DNA from 4 places in the Methylobacterium sp. AC690 genome. Region 2 is predicted to be linked to each of the others. Evidence: predicted binding sites of a transcription regulator. Region 2 holds the regulator's gene; each other region holds the start of a gene.
What was found. Region 2 encodes LexA, which represses DNA repair genes until DNA is damaged. Its sites were predicted from a motif close to TGTTCNNNNTGTGTTCNG; they were not measured.

Region 1: AC0IY1_RS18375 (ATP-dependent helicase) is a predicted target of LexA. The motif match lies at 1,375-1,392, and genes of this name have one in related genera.
Region 3: AC0IY1_RS05525 (DUF3072 domain-containing protein) is a predicted target of LexA. The motif match lies at 1,977-1,994, and genes of this name have one in related genera.
Region 4: AC0IY1_RS10305 (LexA family protein) is a predicted target of LexA. The motif match lies at 1,648-1,665, and genes of this name have one in related genera.

Annotation. Positions count from the first base shown of each region.
Region 1 covers NZ_CEEDOX010000015.1:147,806-152,691, forward strand. Annotated here, with positions in the region: gene AC0IY1_RS18375 (ATP-dependent helicase) at 1-1,364, opposite strand, end outside; gene AC0IY1_RS18380 (hypothetical protein) at 1,563-1,814, shown strand; gene AC0IY1_RS18385 (AsmA family protein) at 1,922-4,886, shown strand, end outside.
Region 2 covers NZ_CEEDOX010000005.1:219,360-224,245, reverse strand. Annotated here, with positions in the region: gene AC0IY1_RS08160 (ComEC/Rec2 family competence protein) at 1-1,175, shown strand, start outside; gene lexA (transcriptional repressor LexA) at 1,169-1,921, opposite strand; gene AC0IY1_RS08150 (DUF937 domain-containing protein) at 2,140-2,919, opposite strand; gene sfsA (DNA/RNA nuclease SfsA) at 3,083-3,790, shown strand; gene AC0IY1_RS08140 (FkbM family methyltransferase) at 3,823-4,653, opposite strand.
Region 3 covers NZ_CEEDOX010000004.1:3,590-8,475, reverse strand. Annotated here, with positions in the region: gene AC0IY1_RS05540 (ATP-binding protein) at 1-478, opposite strand, end outside; gene AC0IY1_RS05535 (response regulator) at 483-1,205, opposite strand; gene AC0IY1_RS05530 (MarR family winged helix-turn-helix transcriptional regulator) at 1,205-1,714, opposite strand; gene AC0IY1_RS05525 (DUF3072 domain-containing protein) at 2,008-2,298, shown strand; gene AC0IY1_RS05520 (Flp family type IVb pilin) at 2,496-2,729, shown strand; gene AC0IY1_RS05515 (Hint domain-containing protein) at 3,591-4,520, shown strand; gene exbB (tonB-system energizer ExbB) at 4,848-4,886, opposite strand, start outside.
Region 4 covers NZ_CEEDOX010000007.1:155,172-160,057, forward strand. Annotated here, with positions in the region: gene AC0IY1_RS10300 (Y-family DNA polymerase) at 1-1,177, opposite strand, end outside; gene AC0IY1_RS10305 (LexA family protein) at 1,174-1,629, opposite strand; gene AC0IY1_RS10310 (hypothetical protein) at 1,756-2,010, shown strand; gene AC0IY1_RS10315 (hypothetical protein) at 2,018-2,254, shown strand; gene AC0IY1_RS10320 (hypothetical protein) at 3,395-3,769, opposite strand; gene AC0IY1_RS10325 (methyltransferase domain-containing protein) at 3,884-4,831, opposite strand.

The DNA.
Region 1 (4,886 bases), on a different contig from region 2:
AGGGTAGCGTCGCCGAGGCCCCGCTTGGGCGTGTTGAAGATCCGCTCGAAGGCGAGGTCGTCGGAGGGGTTGGCCGTGACGCGCAGATAGGCGAGTGCGTCGCGGATCTCGGCCCGCTCGTAGAAGCGCGGTCCGCCGATGACCCGGTAGGGCAGGCCGAGCTGGACGAAGCGGTCCTCGATCTCGCGCATCTGGGCCGAGATGCGCACCAGCACGGCGATTTCCGAGAGGGGATGCTGCTTGGCCTGGAGACTCTCGATGGCCTCCGCCACCTGGCGGGCCTCCTCCTCCGAATCCCAGGCGCCCGACACCGTCACCTTCTCGCCGGCGACGTCCTCGGTGCGCAGGGTCTTGCCGAGGCGGCCCTCGTTCTTGGCGATGAGGCCCGAGGCGGCGCTGAGGATGTGGCCGGTGGAGCGGTAGTTGCGCTCGAGGCGGACCACGACGGCGCCGGGAAAGTCGTGCTCGAAGCGCAGGATGTTGTCGACCTCGGCGCCGCGCCAGCCGTAGATCGACTGGTCGTCGTCGCCCACGCAGGCGACGTTGCGGTGGCCCTGCGCCAGCAGGCGCAGCCAGAGGTACTGGGCGACGTTGGTGTCCTGGTACTCGTCCACGAGGATGTAGCGGAAGCGTTGCTGATAGTTCTCCAGCACGTCCGGGTTCTCGCGCCAGAGCTTCAGGCAGAGCAGCAGCAGGTCGCCGAAATCGGCGGCGTTGAGGGTCAGGAGCCGGGCCTGATAGGCGGCATAGAGCGTGCCGCCCTTACCGAAGGCGAAGGCCTGGGCCTCGCCGGGCGGCACCTGCTCGGGCAGCAGGCCGCGGTTCTTCCAGCCGTCGATGGCCGAGGACAGGGCCCGCGCCGGCCAGCGCTTCTCGTCGATGTTCTGGTCGACGATGACCTGCTTCATCAGCCGAAGCTGGTCGTCCATACCGAGGATCGTGAAGTCGGAGCGCAGGCCCACCAGCTCCGCGTGCCGGCGCAGGATCTTGGTGCCGATGGCGTGGAAGGTGCCGAGCCAGGGCATGCCCTCGCCGGCCGGCCCGATGAGCCCGCCGATGCGGTGCTTCATCTCGCGCGCGGCCTTGTTGGTGAAGGTCACCGAGAGGATGTCGAAGGGCCGCGCCTTGCCGGTGGCGATCAGGTGGGCGATTCGGGTCGTCAGCACCCGGGTCTTGCCGGTGCCGGCCCCGGCCAGCACGAGCACCGGCCCGTCCGTCGCCTCGACGGCGCGGCGCTGCTCGGCGTTCAGCCCTTCGAGGTAGGGACTGCCCTGCGGCCGCAGGGAGGCCATGGCACGGGCGGCGATGGAGGTCGGGGCGGCGTCGGAGGCGGTGGGGCCGGCCGCGTCGGAGTGCTGGGTCATGCCGCATCCCTGGACCAAAACGCGAACGGCGTCGAGGGTGATGCCCGTGTCCGCGGCGCGTCGACGAGGGCGCGCCCCTGGATTTCGGCCTGACACCGACGCAGCGCCGCAGGAGCCTGAGATTTGGGAACTCGCCTTTCCAACGATGCGTCGTCTTACCAGATCAGATCTCATTCCGTCATCGCCAAGGACGCCGCCATGCGTAGCTCCCCCGCCCTTCTCGCCGGCCTCGCCGTTCTCGCCGCCAGCCCGGCCCTCGCCCAGGTCTCGTCGCGGGGCGTCGACAGCCTGAATGCCACCAACGAGCGCCTGTCCAACCGCAGCGAACTCCGGGGCATCGAGCAGCGCCAGCAATTCGACACCAACCAGTCGCGCCTGCAGATCCAGCGCAGCGACCTGTTCCGGCCGAGCGCGCCCCCTGCCCCGATCGTCGTTCCCGGCCGTCGCTGAGCCGCAGCGCAGGAGGCGGCGCGGGCCCTGGCGCGCTGGGGCCTTGCCTGTGCTATGTCCGCCGGCGAAGCGGGACCCGGTCCGGATGACGAGGCGGAACAGAGACGGTGCGTGACATCCTGACCGCGCTGGCGGGCGCCGTCATCCTGCTCCTCGTCGCGGCGCTCGCCGTCCCGCCCTTCGTGGCCTGGGAGGGCTATCGCGGCACGATCGACCGGACGATCACGCGCTCCCTCGGGGTCGCCGCTCAGACCGAGGGCCGTATCGGCGTCCGGCTCCTGCCCTCGCCGCGCCTCAAGCTCGATCGCCTGCGGCTGGGATCCGGGGCTGGCGCCGCGCAGAAGCCCACCCTCGACCAGCCCCAGCTCGACCTGCAGTGGATCAAGGCCGAGATCGCCCTGGCGCCGCTGCTGAAGGGCGAGATCCGCTTCACCGAGACGCGGGTCGGCCGGGCGGAGGTCAAGCTCCCCGTGACCGATGGCGAGGCGATGCTGCTGCCCGCGCGCGGGCTCTCGGCGGCCCTGCGGCGCGACCTCGCCATCGAGGATCTGTCGATTCGGCAATTCGTGCTGACGACCCAGGTGCCCGCGACCGGCCGGACGGAGCAGTTCTACGCCGAGGCGCTGCAGGTCTCGGCGCCGGCCCTCGTCGGACCGTGGCGGGCCGAAGGCACCAGCCGGGGCGTTCCCTTCCGGGTCTCGACCGGCGAGCTCGGACCCGACGGCGTCAGCGTGAAGATCGCGGGCGGCGGCGACACGCAGCCCCGCTTCGAGGCCGATGCCCGCATCGGCCTCGCCCCCGCCGGAACGGGAACGGGCGGCCGGCGCCTGGCCTCGGCGGTGGCCGAAGGCAGCGCCCGGATCGTCGTCGGGCCGCCGGTCCAGGCGGCGGGCGCCTACCTGCCCTTCTCGCTCGCGGGCAAGTTCAAGGGGCGCGGCCTGACGGCCCGATTCACCGACGTCGCCCTGGAGATCGATCCCGGCGGCCAGGCCCTGCGCCTGGGCGGCACGGGTCAGCTCGACCTGAAGCAATGGCGCGGTGCCCTGGCGCTCTCCGCCCGTCGCCTCGACCTCGACGCCTTCCTGACCTCGGCGGCCGGGCAGGCGCTGATCGCCCGCGGCGTGCCGAGCACCGGCAGCCGCAACGGCCTCGGACTGCCGATCATGGTCGATCTCGACCTCGCGGTGGAGAGCCTGGCCCTCGGCCTCGACGAATGGACGGGCCTCGCCGCCAGCGGCACCCTCGACCGCACCGGTGGCGTGGTGCTGCGCCGGCTCGACGTCACGGCGCCGGGCGCCGCGGTCCTGGGCGCCAGCGGGGAGATCGACACCGAGTCCGGCCTGCGCTTCACCGGGCACCTGTCCCTCGACACGCCGGCCTCCGACGGGTTCGGCCGCTACCTGCGGCGCCTCGGGCTCGAAGGCCCTGCCGTGGCGGTGATGGACGGCCGTCCCGTGCAGGGGACGACCGACCTCTCGGTCGCCGCGGGCACGGTGTCCCTGCGCAATCTGCGCCTCGGGCTCGGCGAGGCTCGCATCACCGGCAATGCCCGCTACATCGCGGCCGAGGGCACGGAGCGGGGGCGCTTCGACGCGCAGCTCGCCGCGCAGGGCCTCGACATCGCCGCCCTGCCGGTGCTGGGCAGCACCCTCGCCGACCTGCGGGGCCACGATGTCGGGATCACGCTCCAGGCCCGGGACGTGCGCTACGGGCCTGCCGGCGCCCATGGGGGCAACGGCACCATCGCGGCGAGCATCCAGTCGGACGGCTCGAGCCTCGTGGTCGACAGCCTCGACATCACCGACCTGGCCGGCGCCAATGCCAAGCTCTCGGGCCGGATCAGTCCGGACGGCACGGGTCGGATCGCCGGGCAGGTCTCGGCGGCGGTGGCCGCTCCCCTGTTCGCGCTCCTCGACCGAGTCTGGGTGACGGAGGCCCGCCAGGTCCCGGCCTTCCTGCGGAACGGGGCCCTCGACCTCGCGGTCAACATCGAGCGCGATGCGAGCGCGGCCGACACGCTGCGGGTCGGAGCGAAGGGCAACGCGGCGGGCGGCACCCTCGACCTCGACCTTCTGAGCCGGGCCGGCCGCATCGACACCCTCGACCTCACCATCGCGACGGCGAACGCGGCCTCCTGGTTCGGGCGCACCGACGTCCCGGCCCTGCGCCGGCCCGGTCGCCTGCGCATCGCCGGCGTGCCCGCCCCGTCCGATGACCCCACGTCGCCCGGAGGCCTCGCCCTGCGCCTGAGCGGGACGGTCGCCGACATCGCGATCGCGACGGTCCAGCCGCTCCGCCTCGACGCCACCGAGACCTTGCCGCGAGGCGGCGAGCTTCAGCTCGCCCTGCCCGATCTCGCGCCACTCCTCACCCTGGCGGGCAGCGCCGTGCCGATCCCCGGGCCGCTCCCGGCCGATCTCGGCCTGCGCCTGTCGCGCGCCGGCCCGGACTTGCGCCTGGGGGTCGTCGGTCGGATCGCCGGCCAGCCCGTCTCGGCCGACCTCACCCGCACGGCCGAGGGCGCGATCGGCGGCAGCGCGTCCCTGACCCGCCTGTCCCTGCCAATGCTGGCCAGCGCCACCATCCTGCCGACCGAAGCCCCGCGCGGGCCGGGGCAGAGCCCCGCGAGCGCGCGGTTCGCGCCGGTACCGGCGGGCCGGCCACCCGTCTCCCTCGGCCTCCGGGTCGACAGCCTCGAGCTCGGGCGTGGACTTACCGCCACCGGCGCGACCCTCGGTGTCACCCTCGACGGCGAGACCCTGACCCTGCGTGACCTCGACGCGACCCTCGCCGGCGGACGCATCGCGGGACGCGTGACCTCGACACGTCAGGGCGGTGCCGCCGCGCTCTCCGGCGAGGGTCAGATCACCGACGCGTCGATCCCCGGACTGATCGGCCCGGGGTCGGTGGAAGGTCGTGTCACCGCCCAGCTCCGCTTCGGCAGTTCGGGTGAGAGCCTGACCGGGTTGATGAACAACCTCGGCGGCAGCGGCACCCTCACGCTCACCGACGTCAGCCTCCCGGGGGCCGATCCGGCCGGCCTGGATCGAGCGCTGACACGGGCCCTGGCCG
Region 2 (4,886 bases):
TGCGCAACCTGGCCATTGCCGCCCTGATCGCCCTGGCCCGCGAGCCGGACGGCCTCCTCGGCCCGAGCTTCCAGATGTCGTTCGGGGCGGTCGCCGGCCTGATCGCCTGCGCGCCGCTGATCGCGGGACGCGCGCTGCAGCGCGATGGGGCCGGCCCGCTCCCCCGGATCTTCGCCCTGGTGACCACCGCGGTCATCGGCACCCTGGCGACGACCCTCGTGGCCCAGATCGCCGCCGCGCCCTTCGCCACCTATCACTTTCAGACGGTGCAGCCCTTCGGGCTAGTGGGCAATGCGCTCACCCTGCCGCTGGTCTCCCTGGCGGTGATGCCGTCGGCGGTTCTCGGGATCCTGGCCTATCCGTTCGCACTGGATCAGCCGGTCTGGTGGGCGATGGGCCTCGCGGTGCGGGGGATGCTCGCCATCTCCACCTGGATTGCGGGCTTCGGACACGCCGTCGTGGTGGTCCCGGCCTTCGGCACGGGCGCCCTCGGCCTTCTGGCGGTGGCCCTGATCGTCCTGACGCTTCCGGCCTCTTCGCTGCGCTGGCTCGGCCTCATCCCGGCAGCGATCGGCCTCGCCTGTGCCGCCGCCCCGGACCGCTACGACATCTACATCGATCGTGAGGGGGCAGGCGCAGCCGTCCGCGAGCGCAACGGGCGCCTCGCCACCCTTGGACGGCCGCCCCCCTTCGTGCTGGCGCAATGGCTCAAGGCCGATGGCGACGACCGAAGGGTGCAGGACATCACGGGGTATCAGGGCTCACGCTGCGATGGCCTGGGTTGTACCCTGACCACACCGGACGGCCGCGTGCTCGCGTTGATCACCGACAAGCGCGCCCTCGGGGAGGACTGCGCCCGGGCCACGATCTTGATCACCCGGCAATCCGCACCCGCAGGCTGTGCCGCGCCGATCGTCGTCGACCGGGATTTCCTGGGATCGCACGGCGCAACCGCCATCCGCCTCACCCGCGATGGGCCGACCCTCGTCACCGCGAAGCATCCCGGCGACGTCGTGCCATGGCGTGCAACCCCGCCACCGCCGCCGTCGGAACAGACGGGACCACACCCGCAACCGTCGCCACCGTCGGCGACGGCTCTACCGGAGATCCCCGAGCGCACCGACGATCCGTTGGATCCTGCCGGTGACCAACCGAACAGAGAAATCCCTCAGTAGCGGCGCACGAGGCTGACGAGCCGTCCCTGGATCTGCACCCGATCCGGGCCGAGGACCCGCGTCTCATAGGCCGGGTTCGCCGCTTCCAGGGCGATGGACGAGCCGCGCCGGCGCAGGCGCTTCAGCGTGGCTTCCTCGTCGTCGATGAGCGCCACGATGATGTCGCCCGTATTGGCCGTATCCTGCTTGCGGATCACGACCAGGTCGCCGTCGAGGATGCCGGCATCGACCATCGAATCACCGCGCACCTCCAGGGCGTAATGCTCGCCACCGGCCAGGAAATCGGGTGACATCGTCACCGAATGGCTCTGTTCCTGGATGGCCGAGATGGGCGTACCCGCCGCGATTCGACCCATCACCGGGATGGTCACCGCCCGACCGCTCTCGTCGGTGGCTTGCGTGGTCGGCAGGCGGGACACCGATGCGCCGGCCGGCAGGCCCTTGCCTTTCCCGCCTTCGACCACGCTCGGCGTGAAGCGTCGAACCTCGGGGGCCGGTGCGGTGCGCGGGGCACCCGCGTTCCCGCCCAGGCTCTCCGGCATCCGGATCACCTCGATCGCCCGCGCCCGGTTGGGCAGCCGGCGCAGAAAGCCGCGCTCCTCAAGGGCCGTGATCAGGCGGTGAATGCCCGACTTCGACTTCAGGTCGAGAGCGTCCTTCATCTCGTCGAACGACGGGGGAACGCCGCTCTCGCGCATCCGGAGCTGGATGAACTGGAGCAGGTCCAGCTGCTTACGCGTCAACATGCGGGGCACTCTTCGTTAGGGCCACGGATCGCGGCGGGCGGCACCAGAAACAAACCACGAACACGTTAAACGTTCCGTAAGTGTTCTGCAAGGGTTCCTGTCTAGAGGCACCTTGCCCAACCCAATGGCGCGATGGGGATTGTGGAACGCGGTGCTGAGTTCGACAGCAACGCCTCGGGTCAGTCGATTGCCCGCGTCTCCGCACATGCCTTCTTCGGCTAGCGCTGCCCGGTGCCTCCTGTCTTGGGCCGATCGCCGGGCCCGTGGCCGCCCGTCTCAGTCGGGTCGCGGGGATCGTGCCAGAAGGTATCGAACAGGCGCTGCATCGCGCGGGCGTTCTCCTGTTGTACCTCCAGGCCCGCCTGAAACATCTGCTGCATCATGTCGAAGGGCGCTTCCGCGGAGGACGTGTCCAGCGCGGCCGGTTCGGGCCGGGGCGAGGCCGCGAGCCGCGCCGGACGCGGCCGGGCCTGAGGCGCGGGCGCCGCGGGCTCCGGGGCACTGCCGCCGGATTTCAGGAACGCCTGCATCATCTCCGACCAGGCATTGGGCGGGAAGCCGAAAGGGTTCGCCTCGGCGCGCGGCGCCGGCGCTGCGGCGGGCGCCTGGTTGATCATGACGTGGACGATCCCCGCCACCACCATGCCCGCCATGATCGGCAGCATCTGCTTCAGGGCCGGCATCGCGACGCCGCTGACGGTGGCGGCCTGTTGCAGAACCGCCTGGCTCAGGTGGGGCGAGCCGAAGAGTTGCTGGACCAGCATGTCCATCTGGGGCGTGGCGCTCGACGCCTTCGACGCGGCAGGCCCAACGAGGTTGAAGAGGTGCGCGAAGCCGGTCGGATCCTGGGCGACGTTCCGCTGCAGCCCCATCGTCAGGGCCGGGAGCAGGGCTTGCATCGCGCGCAGGCTCTGCTCCGGCGACAAGCCGAACTGCCGTCCGAAACCCTGCGCGCTGGCGCCCCCCTGCGCCTGAAGGAGATCGAACACATTAAACATGGCGGCCTCGCGGACGGACAACGGCTTTCCCGGTCATCGACCCGGGCGCGCCCCGCGAAGTCTGTCGCATCCGGTCAGCACTGACCAGCCCGGGCGCCTCACCACGGCCTGATTCCCCGCCGACGGGAACCTGCATCAACCTGTTTCTCACCCCGGACCTGCGATGCGCTTCCCTTCGCCCCTGATCGAGGCGCGCCTGGTGCGGCGCTACAAGCGCTTTCTCGCCGATCTGCAGCTTGCCGATGGATCCCTGATCACGGCCCATTGTCCCAATCCGGGGGCGATGCTGGGACTTGCCGTGCCGGGCGCGCGCGCCCTGCTGTCCGACGTCCGCAGCCCGACGCGCAAGCTGCCCTTCTCATGGGAATTGGTGGACGCGGACCTGCCCGGCGGCCGGCAATGGGTCGGGATCAACACGATGCGGCCGAACGCCCTGGTGGCGGAGGCCTTCGCCGCCGGCGGCCTGCCGTCCCTCGCCGGCTACACGAACCTGCGCCCCGAAGTCCGCTACGCCCAGGCCAGCCGCGTCGATTTCCTCGCCACGGGGGAGGGGGTGCCCCCCTGCCATGTCGAGGTGAAGAACTGCCACCTGATGCGCCGGCCCGGCCTCGCGGAATTCCCGGATTGCGTCGCCGCCCGCAGCGCCCGTCACATGATGGACCTCGCGGCCGTCGTCGAGGCCGGGGGACGGGCCATGGTCATCATCGTGGTGCAGATGTGGGCGGATCGCTTCGACGCCGCCCGGGACCTCGATCCCGCCTTCGACCGGGCGCTTCAGACGGCTCGGGCCGCCGGCGTCGTGGTGCACGCCCATCGCTGCCGCATCGACCCTGCCGGGATCACCGTGGCGGATGCCATTCCGGTGCTCTAGGGCGCGCCTCCCGGGAGGACCGATCGGACCCCTCAGTCGGCCCGCTCGAAGATCAGGTTGAGGCGGGTCCGGGCGATCCGGTGATAGCCGTGCTGCTCGAGCAAGGCGGGCAGGTCGATCTGCCACTGGTCGGTGCCGTTCTCGACGATCAGCAGTCGCGGGTGGAGGCTTGCGGGCGCGGCGCGCAGGAAGGGTTCGAGGATCAGGTCCTCCGCGCCCTCGACATCGAGCTTCATCGCGTCGATGCGGGTGATGCCCTCTCCGCGAGCGAGATCGAGCAGGGGCACGGCGGGCACGCGGATCTGCGCGCCCTCGTTCGTCCCGACGATCTTCAAGCTGGATTCGCCTCGGTTGCGCGGGTCGACGAACAGGGTGAGCTCGCCGGCCTTGTCGGCGACCGCGCAGGCCACCGCCTTGACCGTCCCGAACGGGTTCTGACCGATGTTGTAGGTCAGGCGGTCGAACACGTCCGGCTGCGGCTCGACGGCGAGGATGCGGGCGCGCGGCCCCGCGAAGGCCGCCACGAACAGCGCGTAGGCGCCGATATTCGCGCCGATATCCAGGAAGGTGCAGCCGGGCTGCAGCTTCGCCCGGAGGAGTTCGCGCTCCTCCGGATCGAAGAACTGCGGCGTGAAGAGCACCTTCTTCTCGCAGTTGTTGTTGTAGGGGTAGAGCCGCATGCGGGCGCCGTAGCGCTCGACGTCGAGGGGCGCACCGCGCAGCAGCCCGATCGCCACCCGGCGCAGGAACAGGGCGACGCGTCGGCCTGCCCAGCTCGCGTACGAGATCCGGCCCGTCTGCCGAGCGATCCGCGCGACGAGGCCAGTGGGAGCGTAGGTGCCGTAGGGCTGCGTGTCTTTCATCGTGCGTGCTGATGCCAGCGCGCGGGCGCGGCGGCAAGCGACGGTCTCGCGGGCGGACGGAAAGGCAGGCGGGATCCCGAGCCGATCCGCGCGGCAGACGCCTCGGGACCATCGCCGTGGATCGCAGATGCGATCGATCCGTCATGGCACCTGGGAAGCTGGCGCAAATCTTCGCCGTCGCGTTTGGTGCTCAGACCTGTTCCATTGTGGCAACACCGCGACCGAAACCCAGT
Region 3 (4,886 bases), on a different contig from region 2:
TCAGGCTGGAGCGGCCGACGGTGTCGATCCAATAGGGCCGGCGGATCTGGCGTCGGATCTCCTCGGACAGGGCCTCGTCCAGGATCGAGAAGAACGGCCGCGGACCGGCCGGGGGGAGCTTGGCCCCCTTCAGGATGTCGACGTCGAGGTTGAGCCGGTCGTTGGCGATCCGGGTCAGGGTCTCGGAATCCTTGTCCTGCGGGTAGCTCTCGTAGATGTCGATCAGCGCGGCGACGTCGGCGGTGACGGCGGAGGACAGGCGGCGCGTCACGAGCTGCCAGTGGCGCTCCATGAAGGTGTAGGCGATCACCGACTGGAGCAGCACCACCGGCGCGATGATGATGATCAGCGATCGCGCATAGAGGCCCTTCGGCAGGACGTCGCCGATGGCGCGGCTGACGATCCGCCACATCCGCCCGGGCCGGGGCAGGGCGGCGAGGCGGGTCGCCGTGCGCTGGAGGAGGCCGGTGGCGGCCATGGGCTCAATCGACCGCGAGGCGGTAACCGACGCCCCGCACCGTCTGCAGGAACAGGGGATTGGCCGGATCGACCTCGGTCTTGCGGCGCAGGCGGTTGATCTGCACGTCGATGCTGCGCTCGGCGGCGAGGCCGCCGCTCCCGGCCAGGGCCTCGCGCTCCACGTTGCCGCCGGCGGCCTGGGCCAGGATGGTGAGAATCTCGCGCTCGCGCTCGGTGATCCGGATCAGCTCGTCCTCGCGGCGCAATTCACCCCGGTCGATCCGGTAGGCGAAGGGGCCGAAGGTCACGGTGTCGTGGCTCTGGGCGCGCCCGCCGGCCTCGTCGCGGCGCTTGATGATGTTCGACAGGCGCAGGATCAGCTCGCGCGGCTCGAAGGGCTTCGGCAGGTAGTCGTCGGCGCCGATCTCCAGGCCCATGACCCGGTCGTTGGGGTTCGAGCGGGCGGTCAGCATCAGGATCGGCACGCGCGAGCTCTGGCGGACCTCGCGGGCATAATCGAAGCCGCTCTCGCCCGGCATCATCACGTCGAGCACGAGGGCATCGAAGACGAAGCACTGCGCCTTGGTGCGGGCCTCCGGCACGTTTCCGGCGGCGGTGACGCGAAAGCCCTGCTCGTAGAGGAAGCGGGACAACAGCTCCCGCACCCGCCGATCGTCATCGACCACCAGGATGTGCGGCGCGTGATCGGGAAGCTCGGCGGTCGGGCGCGTCCCGGGCGTGGCCATCAGGCGGCCTTCCGGGCGCGCCGGGACATCAGGCGCTGCACGGCCGCGCGCGCATCCGGCTCGATCATGCCGAAGAGAAAGCTCTCGGCGGAGAGGGGAGCCTCGCCGCCGCGCTCCGACGCCGCGAGAGCGCGGGCCACCCTCCGGCTCTGGACCCGCATGAGGTCGCCGGCGAGGTCCGCCCCGGCCGCGGTGCAGAACAACAGCCGCTGGCGCCGGTCGCTGGTGCCGGTCTTCTGCGCAATGTAGCCCTGCTCGATCAAATCTTTCAGCACCCGGTTGAGGCTCTGCTTGGTGATGCGCAGGATATCCAGGAGTTCGGCGATCGTGAGACCCGGATAGCGGTCGACGAAGTGCAGCACCCGGTGGTGGGCCCGGCCGAACCCGTACTGGGCCAGGATACGGTCGGGGTCCCCGACGAAATCCCGGTAGGCGAAGAACAGGAGCTCGATGAGGTCATCGCCGGAGCCGGAGGACGGCCGCGGCGCCTCGGCGTCGGCATCTCGCATCGCGTGGGCAGTCACGTCTCGGGAGACCTCGATTTACGTCAGCGATGTTGACATGTTCCAGCCCCGACGCGACCCGTCAAGCCTGCGACTTCGCTGACGGGTGACGGCATCGCGAGCCCTGTTTCCCGCCCGACTCGGGCGATCACCGGGATCGCCTTCGCCTTCGTCTCCAGGCCGCGCCGACCCTTGAGACATTTGACCACGGGATGACCGGCTTTTGCCGGCGCAGGCACAGGAACCGGCTCCCAGGCTCCGCGTTCACTAGAACATTTCGTGAACCAAAGGATCCCAACATGGCTGGTACCCAGGCGAGCAAGTCCCAGACCTCCAAGTCGGAGACTTCCAAGTCCCAAACCTCCAAGGCGGACGAGAACCCCAAGACCGATCCGAAGGACGTCTCGAACCAGATCAAGGATCCGAGCGAATGGACCACCGGCGGCGAGCCGATGACCGGCGCGCAGGCTTCCTACCTCAAGACCTTGTCCGAAGAGGCGAAGGATCCCGAGGCGTTCGATCCCGAGCTCGATAAGGCCGAGGCATCCCAGCGGATCGACGCCCTGCGCAAGGAATCAGGCAAGGCCTGACCGCCGCGTCGGAAGCCGCCAAGGTAGTCTGGCGGCTTCCAAGAATTGGAACGAAGGGAACCGTCGGGCCGGGGTCTGCTACGCCCAGCCTGACGGTTTCGACGTGCCTTGGACTTCGACGATCCGTTTAAGTCCTCCGCAAGGAAACTCGCGTAGCGTTCCCGACGATCGACGTCCGCGAAAGATATCCTGGGGCCATGACCGAACTGGATCTCGAACATGCCAGGGGTCGGCAGAAATTTCCGGCGCGGCACGATCTTCAGATCCTGATCCGCCGCTTCTGCAAGGATACGTCCGGCTCAACGGCCCTCGAATACGGCTTGATCATGGCCCTGGTCTTCCTGGCGATCGTGACCGCGATGCGGTTCTTCGCCGATCAGACGAATGCCATGTACAATTACATCGGTGCCGCCCTGACCCGGTCATCCTGAGATCGGATCTGCGAGCAGACCGCGCATCTGAGGAACCATCCAGCGGATTCGACTTAGTCCGTCGTAAGTCGGACGGGCGAGCCCTTCGCGCGCCAAGCGACCCCAATCGCGGCCCCAAAGTCGGACGCAGGACCGGAACCCCACCGCTGTAAAAATCGCGGGCGCGAGCGCTCCACAGGTCAGGAGAGCGAACGCCGCCCGCGCTGCACGACCTTCGGGTGAGCAGCATGCCGTACCGGGCCCACTTTCCCGGGACCGCCATCGCGCCCTCTCCGTCATCGAACTGTGCCGACACGCCATGCGACGACCGGCGGCTCCGGTCGGTCCAGCCACCGGGTGACATCCGGGCACGCAGATTCTCTGTCCAACTCTCCGTCTCGAGTCTGGCCACGGACGAGCGCCGGTGCCTTGGCTCTGCCATCCGCAGCCGCGTTCCTGCCCTTGGTACAGCCGCGACCGAACCACTCCGTGGCCGCGAACCCGTTCACGGAAAAAAGTTCCGCGACCGCGTGTGAAGTTTCGCATGCTGTCCCACAGACTCGTCGAAAGCAGCGGACTTCAAGAAAACAAACTTTCCGCCGGTTACCGCCTCCGGCCTCAGCCTTGCTCGTTCTGCGAGTTTCTAGATTTCGCGATAGTCAGAACAGATATTTTTCTTCAGGCTTACAATCTTATATTAAAATGAATATCAAATTTGTGATGTCACAACGTTAAGTCAAACGCTGCAAGATATACAGACGCCGCCACAGTCCAAGTCCTACATGGAGCCTGAAAATGTCCTCTGGTCCCACTCCGTCGATTACCTACAAAAGCTTCGTCGAGCTGCGGCCTTCTCCGGACGGATTTTTGGTCGGCAACGTCATGTCCGATCCGCCGGGCTACACGCTGAAGGAAACCGCCAGCACAGGAGCAGGCGACAATCTCGGGGTGTTCGGCGATACGCCGAATGAACCCATCTCCGTGACGTCGCCCGACGGGTCACCCTTCGGATCAGGCCTCGCCTACTATGGCAAGACCGACACCAATGGCAGCGTCGTGCGCTTTCCCACGACGGGCGACAAAGCCGGCAGCTACGTCTACATCCTCTTCACCGACCAAAACTACCAGTACAACGATGTCGTCCCGAACGCGTCTGTGAGCCAGACGGCCCTCGTCCTCTGCTTCGGTTCGGGCACGCACATCCTGACGACGCGGGGCGAAGTCACCGTCGAGGACCTGCGGGTCGGCGACCGCGCCATCACCGCCTCCGGCCAGCACCGTACCATTACCTGGACCGGCCATCGCCACCTCGGAGCGGAGCGGCCGCTGCCCGCCGATCAGGCGCCCGTCCGCGTCCGGGCCGGTGCCTTCGGCCACGGCCTGCCCAAGCGCGACCTCCTCCTCTCCCCCGGGCATCCCGTTCTCGTCGGCGCCGATGCCGACGCCCAGGGCGGTGCACTCGTGCCGGTCATGCACCTGGTCAATGGAACCACCATCGCCCGCACCAGACTGGAGAGCGTCACCTACTGGCATGTCGAGCTCGACGCCCACGACATCCTCCTCGCCGAGGGCCTGCCCGCCGAGAGCTTCCTGGATTTCGGCTGCCGCCCCTTCTTCGAGGAAGCCTCGGATCACAGCCTGCACAATCCCGACTTCGTGCCGCCGGGGCTGGCGGCCCGCTGCCGACCCGTGGCGCTCGATGGGCCCCTCGTCGAGGCCGAGCGGGCCCGCCTCGCCGCGGTCTTCGCCCAAACCCTCACCGAGGACTGCGCCTGGGACGAGGACGCCCACCGCTTCGCTTCGGCGGTCTGACAGGCACCGCCGGGTCGTTCGCGATCCGGCCCCTTTCCCAAATGCAGAGCGAATCTCCGGCCTCTGCGCCCGACGAAAACGTCGGGATCTGTCCTTCTGCGTCAGCCGACATGGCGCGTCGGCCGCGCACAGGAGGGGCGACCCACCCTCATCGCCGTTGCGGTCGCGACCACGGCAAGTGCCCGGCGCGACGCGGACGAGACGGTCACGTCACCGGCGCATCGAGTGGACGACATCCCCCAACCGCAATCCCAGAAAGGTCCGCACCATGGCAGCGACGCAGACGTTTTCCCGCCTCTACTGGATCCCAACTTGACGGCCATGCGCCTACTCCGCGGCCAGGCGCAGATTGGACGGGCGGCCGTA
Region 4 (4,886 bases), on a different contig from region 2:
CACCCCGGCCGAAGCGCGCGTTGCAGGCGTCCATCGCCGCCATCAGCGGCGCGCTGCGCTCGCGGTCGAGCTGACCGATCAGCGCCCGCGGTGCGTTCTCCAGTAGCTTCAGGTCGGTGGTGACCACGCCGGCCTTGCTGTAGCGCCAGGGCCGATCGCCTGGCGCGTCACGCCAGGTCCGCGCCACGCCAGCCTGTGCGGCCTTGATCAGCGCCATCGTATCGTTCGTGGCTTCCGGTAGCGTCACGGTCGTGGAGACCGAGCGCATGGGATCGCCCCGGTCATGCTCGGACGTGTGGTAAAAGACCGACACGTGCGTAGTCCCGAGCCCACCGCGCCGCAGCTTCTCACCGAGCCGCGTCGCATGGGCGGCAACCGCCTGCTCCAGGGTCTCGCGCTCGGTGATGCGGCGGGAGAACGAGCGGGTCACCGCGCAGCCCTTGCGCTGGGCCGGCATCAGCTCGAGCGGCAGGCAGGCCAGCCCGCGCAACTCGTAGATGATGCGCTCGCCCACCACTGTCATGGCTTTGCGCACCGGACGTGGGTCGAGGTCGCGGAGGTCGGCGACTGTGTCGACCCCGAGCCCCATCAGCTTGGCGAGCGAGGCCCGGCCGATACCCCAGACCTCGGCCACCGAGATCCGGCAGAGCCAGTGGTCGTAAGCAACCGGGTCGGTCAGATCGCATACCCCATCCAGATCCGGGATCGTCTTGGCGATGTGGTTGGCGAGCTTCGCCAGGGTCTTTGTGGGCCCGATGCCGACGCAGGTCGGGATGCCGGTCCAGGCCCGCACCGTTGCGCGCAGGTCGCGCGCAAGCGTCACGCGGTCCCGGTCGCGCACATCGGAGAGGTCGAGGAAGCTCTCATCGATGGAGTAGATCTCCACCGCTGGCGAGAAGTCCCGGTAGACCGCGTTCGTGCGGGCGCTCATGTCGCCGTAGAGGGTGTAGTTCGAGGAGAAGACGCGCACCCCCTCGCGCTGGCACTGCTGGCGGATCTTGAACCAGGGATCGCCCATCTTGATGCCGAGGGCTTTGGCCTCGGCCGTGCGGGCAATGGCGCAGCCGTCGTTGTTGGAGAGCACGATCACTGGCACGCGGGCGAGCTTGGGGTCGAACACCCGCTCGCACGAGCAGTAGAAGCTGTTGCCGTCGATCAGCGCGATGGCCCGGCTCATCGCACCAGGCCGGCGCGCGCCACGTGCCAGCGGATGGAGAAGCGCACCACGCCCCAGATCTCACCTTCGATCAGATCCTCGACGGCAAAGGCCGGCAGATCCGGATTGTCGAAGGCGAGGCGTGCGACGTTGCCCTCGATGACGAGGCGCTTCAGGCTCATGGTGCCGTCGACGATCGCTACAACGACGCTGCCGTTGCCCGGCTTGAGGCTGCGATCTGCTACCGCCAGATCCCGGTCGAAGATGCCGGCGCCGCGCATGCTGTCGCCGGAGATGTTCCAGGCGAACGTGGCCGGGGGGTTGGGCGCAAGCCACCTGGGAAGCTCAAGAGAGCCCTCCAGGAAGTCGTCGGCCGGCGAGGGAAAGCCGGCACAAAGCGCCGCTCCCTGGATCGGGATGCGTACCAGGCCATCCCCAGCTTTCGCGAGTTCGTCGACCCGATAAAGGCCCACAGCGGCATCCTTCCGTGATAGAACGGAAAGAGAACAAACAGCCGCAGGGTTCCCGGTCAAGCTCGGCTATGCCGCGTGTGGATAACGGGGAAAACGCTCCTGTGCGCGGAACCGAGGAGCCATCAGATGGCGATGAAGTCGACGTTCATGGTCCAGACGTTCGTGACTAAGCGGAAGCGGCTCGTGCCGGGCGACCGCGAGGTTTCACCGACAGAGAGCGGCGCGCTGAAGAAAGCTGAGGCCATGGCCGGTCGGATGCCGGGCACGGCCGCGATCAAGGTCATCGCCGACGACGAAACGGGAGAGCTCGAAGCCGCGATGATTCTCGGGCAATTTGGTGAGATCCCGGACGACTTCGCTGAGGCGCTGCAGAACGCCTGAGGCGCGCATGACCTTCAGCGAAGAGGCAGCAGAGCTTCACCGCCTTGAGGCCGTGGCTTTGAGCCTCGGGCTCACCGAGCGGGCATTCGAGGAGATCCTGCTGGCGGTGGTCGCTGCAGGACGTGCGAGAGGATGCAGGCCGGCGGATCAGCTTTCCATCATCCGCCAGCGCATACACGAGAAGGCAGGGCGTGCCGGTGCATGGTGTCTGGATCAGTCGAACGAGCTTCAACCGAGCGAGTAGCACCGCCTACGATTGGCTGCGTCGCGGAGACCTGGATCCGGACGAACAACGGCCGCCGACGCAAAGTGTGCGATAACGGATTGGCGCGTTGGGTTAGAAAGGGACGGAAGTGAGTGATATAAAGCTGGAGGTCAAATTTCCCGGTAAGGTTATGATTGGGAGCGGGGTGATTGTACTCCCACCCAGTAACCGGAGCGTCTTTCTGGTCGTAAATAACCTTACTGTAGAATTAGAACTTCAAAGTAAGAGAGACACAGAACCTAGCGTGAGAAGGACAAATATTGCAGCTACACATGTAAAATTCTTTATGACCGGGTTTGATAATCCATTGGGCATATCATATTTGCTCGACGATATATTTATAATTGATGGTCAGGCTATTTCTCTACATATGGTGATACACGGAGTCGGCTCAAAAGAGACTACCTATTTGATTTCGTACACTGCGGTGGGGGGTGCGAAATGAACCACTTAAACCTGCCAGAGAATACTGAAATCGCGGGCCGTTTAATCGATACCGAGTCGGAGCATACATCTCAGAAACTAGAACTCGGCCTAATGGGCAGATTATTTGGATCATCTTCCAACAAGCCTGGCAATATAGCCGCCTTTTCCATAATCGTTTTTTCTATAATGTTCGCGTGCATGATGATTTTTGGCCATGATGAGCCAAGCATATCGAAAAAAGATGCACTTACGCTTATCGGCGGATTTATTACTCTGTCACTTGGTTTTGTCTTTGGCCGATCAAGCTCTTGATGATTGTACGATCAGGGCATTGAAATTGGATCGGATTGGGCGGGTGAAACTGGGTGTACTGGAAACAACGAAAGCCCCGGAGCCGAAGCTCCGGGGCGCTGTAGACGGCGGTGGATAGCAGGGATCAGCGCAGCAGACCGATCTTCGTCGGGATACTGGACCCTTGGCACGACGAACTGCGGCCGGGTGACCTGTGGGACTCGAGCGCGAAAAACCCGCCACGGCCGGAGCCGGGCGGGTGAAAGGTAAGCCGCTTCACGAGCGTGGGGCGCTGATTGATCCGCGGCCGAGAGAAGAGTGCAACTACTGGCTTGCGCAGGGCTGCTTGAGCGTACGATTACGGACAAAAGCTGCCACAGCAGAGATGAACGCGCGAAAGGCCTACTGCTGGCGCGGAGGCATCAGCAGCTTTTGCACTCGGCCGTCGGAGAAATATTTCGGCCCGGGAGCAGGCGCATGCCGGTCCTTCTCCCAACCTTTCCGCCCTTCAGCCAATCCAAATTCCAGAAAGTGGGACAGAGGATTGAACCCGTTGGCCCTGACGTCTGGATTGGCGGCGAGATAGCCATCCGTGCTGAAGCCGGCGCTGGGGTCTCGCCCTTCCTTCCATCCGTGCTGAAGGTAGTGCTGCAGCGGTGTGCCGGGAAACTGTACCGTGTCGCGATACCAGTAGCGGTAATAGACCTCATCGAAGCCGGGCATTCTTTCTTCGCAGGTTTCGGGGAGCAGCTTCTGGATCAATCGAGCGAGTTTCATGACCTGTTTCTTTGCGTGGCTCGACCCCGAACGACAGGCGGCCGAATGAAGAAACCCGCCCCGAGCCATCCGAAGCGGGTTAAGTGGAGACGGGTCAGCAAGCCGGCGAGCTGATCACACCGTCAGCTTGAAATAGAACTCAAAGGACGCATCGCCATTCCGCGTCGGATGGCTGAGCACTGACGCCACCGGCTGAGGACCGCTACGCCGGCTCTCGACGATGTAGTCGATCATCGCTGAGAAACTCTCATAGTCCCAGGTGTGGAAGTGGATGTTGTCCCGCTTCGCCATCGCATCACGGGCGGCCTCCACCAAGGCGACCCCTGACAGGCCGTGCGCCTTACTGAAGAACTCCAGATAGTGCTCGATGTCCCGTTCCTCGCGGTAGTCGATGTGATCGTAGATCAGGTGCTCGAGCGAGGTGATGCCACGCTCCCGGTCGAAGGTCTTATGCTTGTCGGGCACGACCAGGACGAGCGAGCCTCCCGGCCGTAGCTTTTCCAGGGCGTCGTGGATGCACTTGATCGGGCTGCGGGTGTGCTCGATGACGTGCGACGCTACGAAGTAGTCGCAGGACCCATCCTCGATTGCGGACAGATCTTCGAAATGCGCGACAATCGACGGTCGCACGATTTCATGCTTGTCGACGCTCGGATCGGCCGCGGCGATGAGCTGCTCGTAGGGCCAGTGATCCGCATAGGTTGTATCGCAGCGCAGGGGGAGCGGGAACGGAGCGGTGTAGGCGCCGATCTCGACGCCGCCGCCGCGCAAGTCCTGCGCTATGATTTCGCGCATATCTTGGCTCGACAAGTCTAGTGGCGGCCTTGAAACGATATGGTCGGGCCAGATATTCGGCGCCCACTGGCCACGATGGTAGCTATAAAGCTCTTCGTTAGAGACGTTCGTAATATTTCCGATATCTAGATTGTGTGCTCGCGCGACTCCACCGTCGCGCACGTAATACCGTTTTGTTTCGTCGACGATATAGACGGCACCGTTCAACTCCGGCCCAAGAGGTCTCAAGAGACGCATGCCGCCCTCGTCGATTTCGTGCGGCGGCAATTAATCTTGACCTCCTTAGGGTTGTCAACGGGCCTCACGATCTCGCGACCGCAAT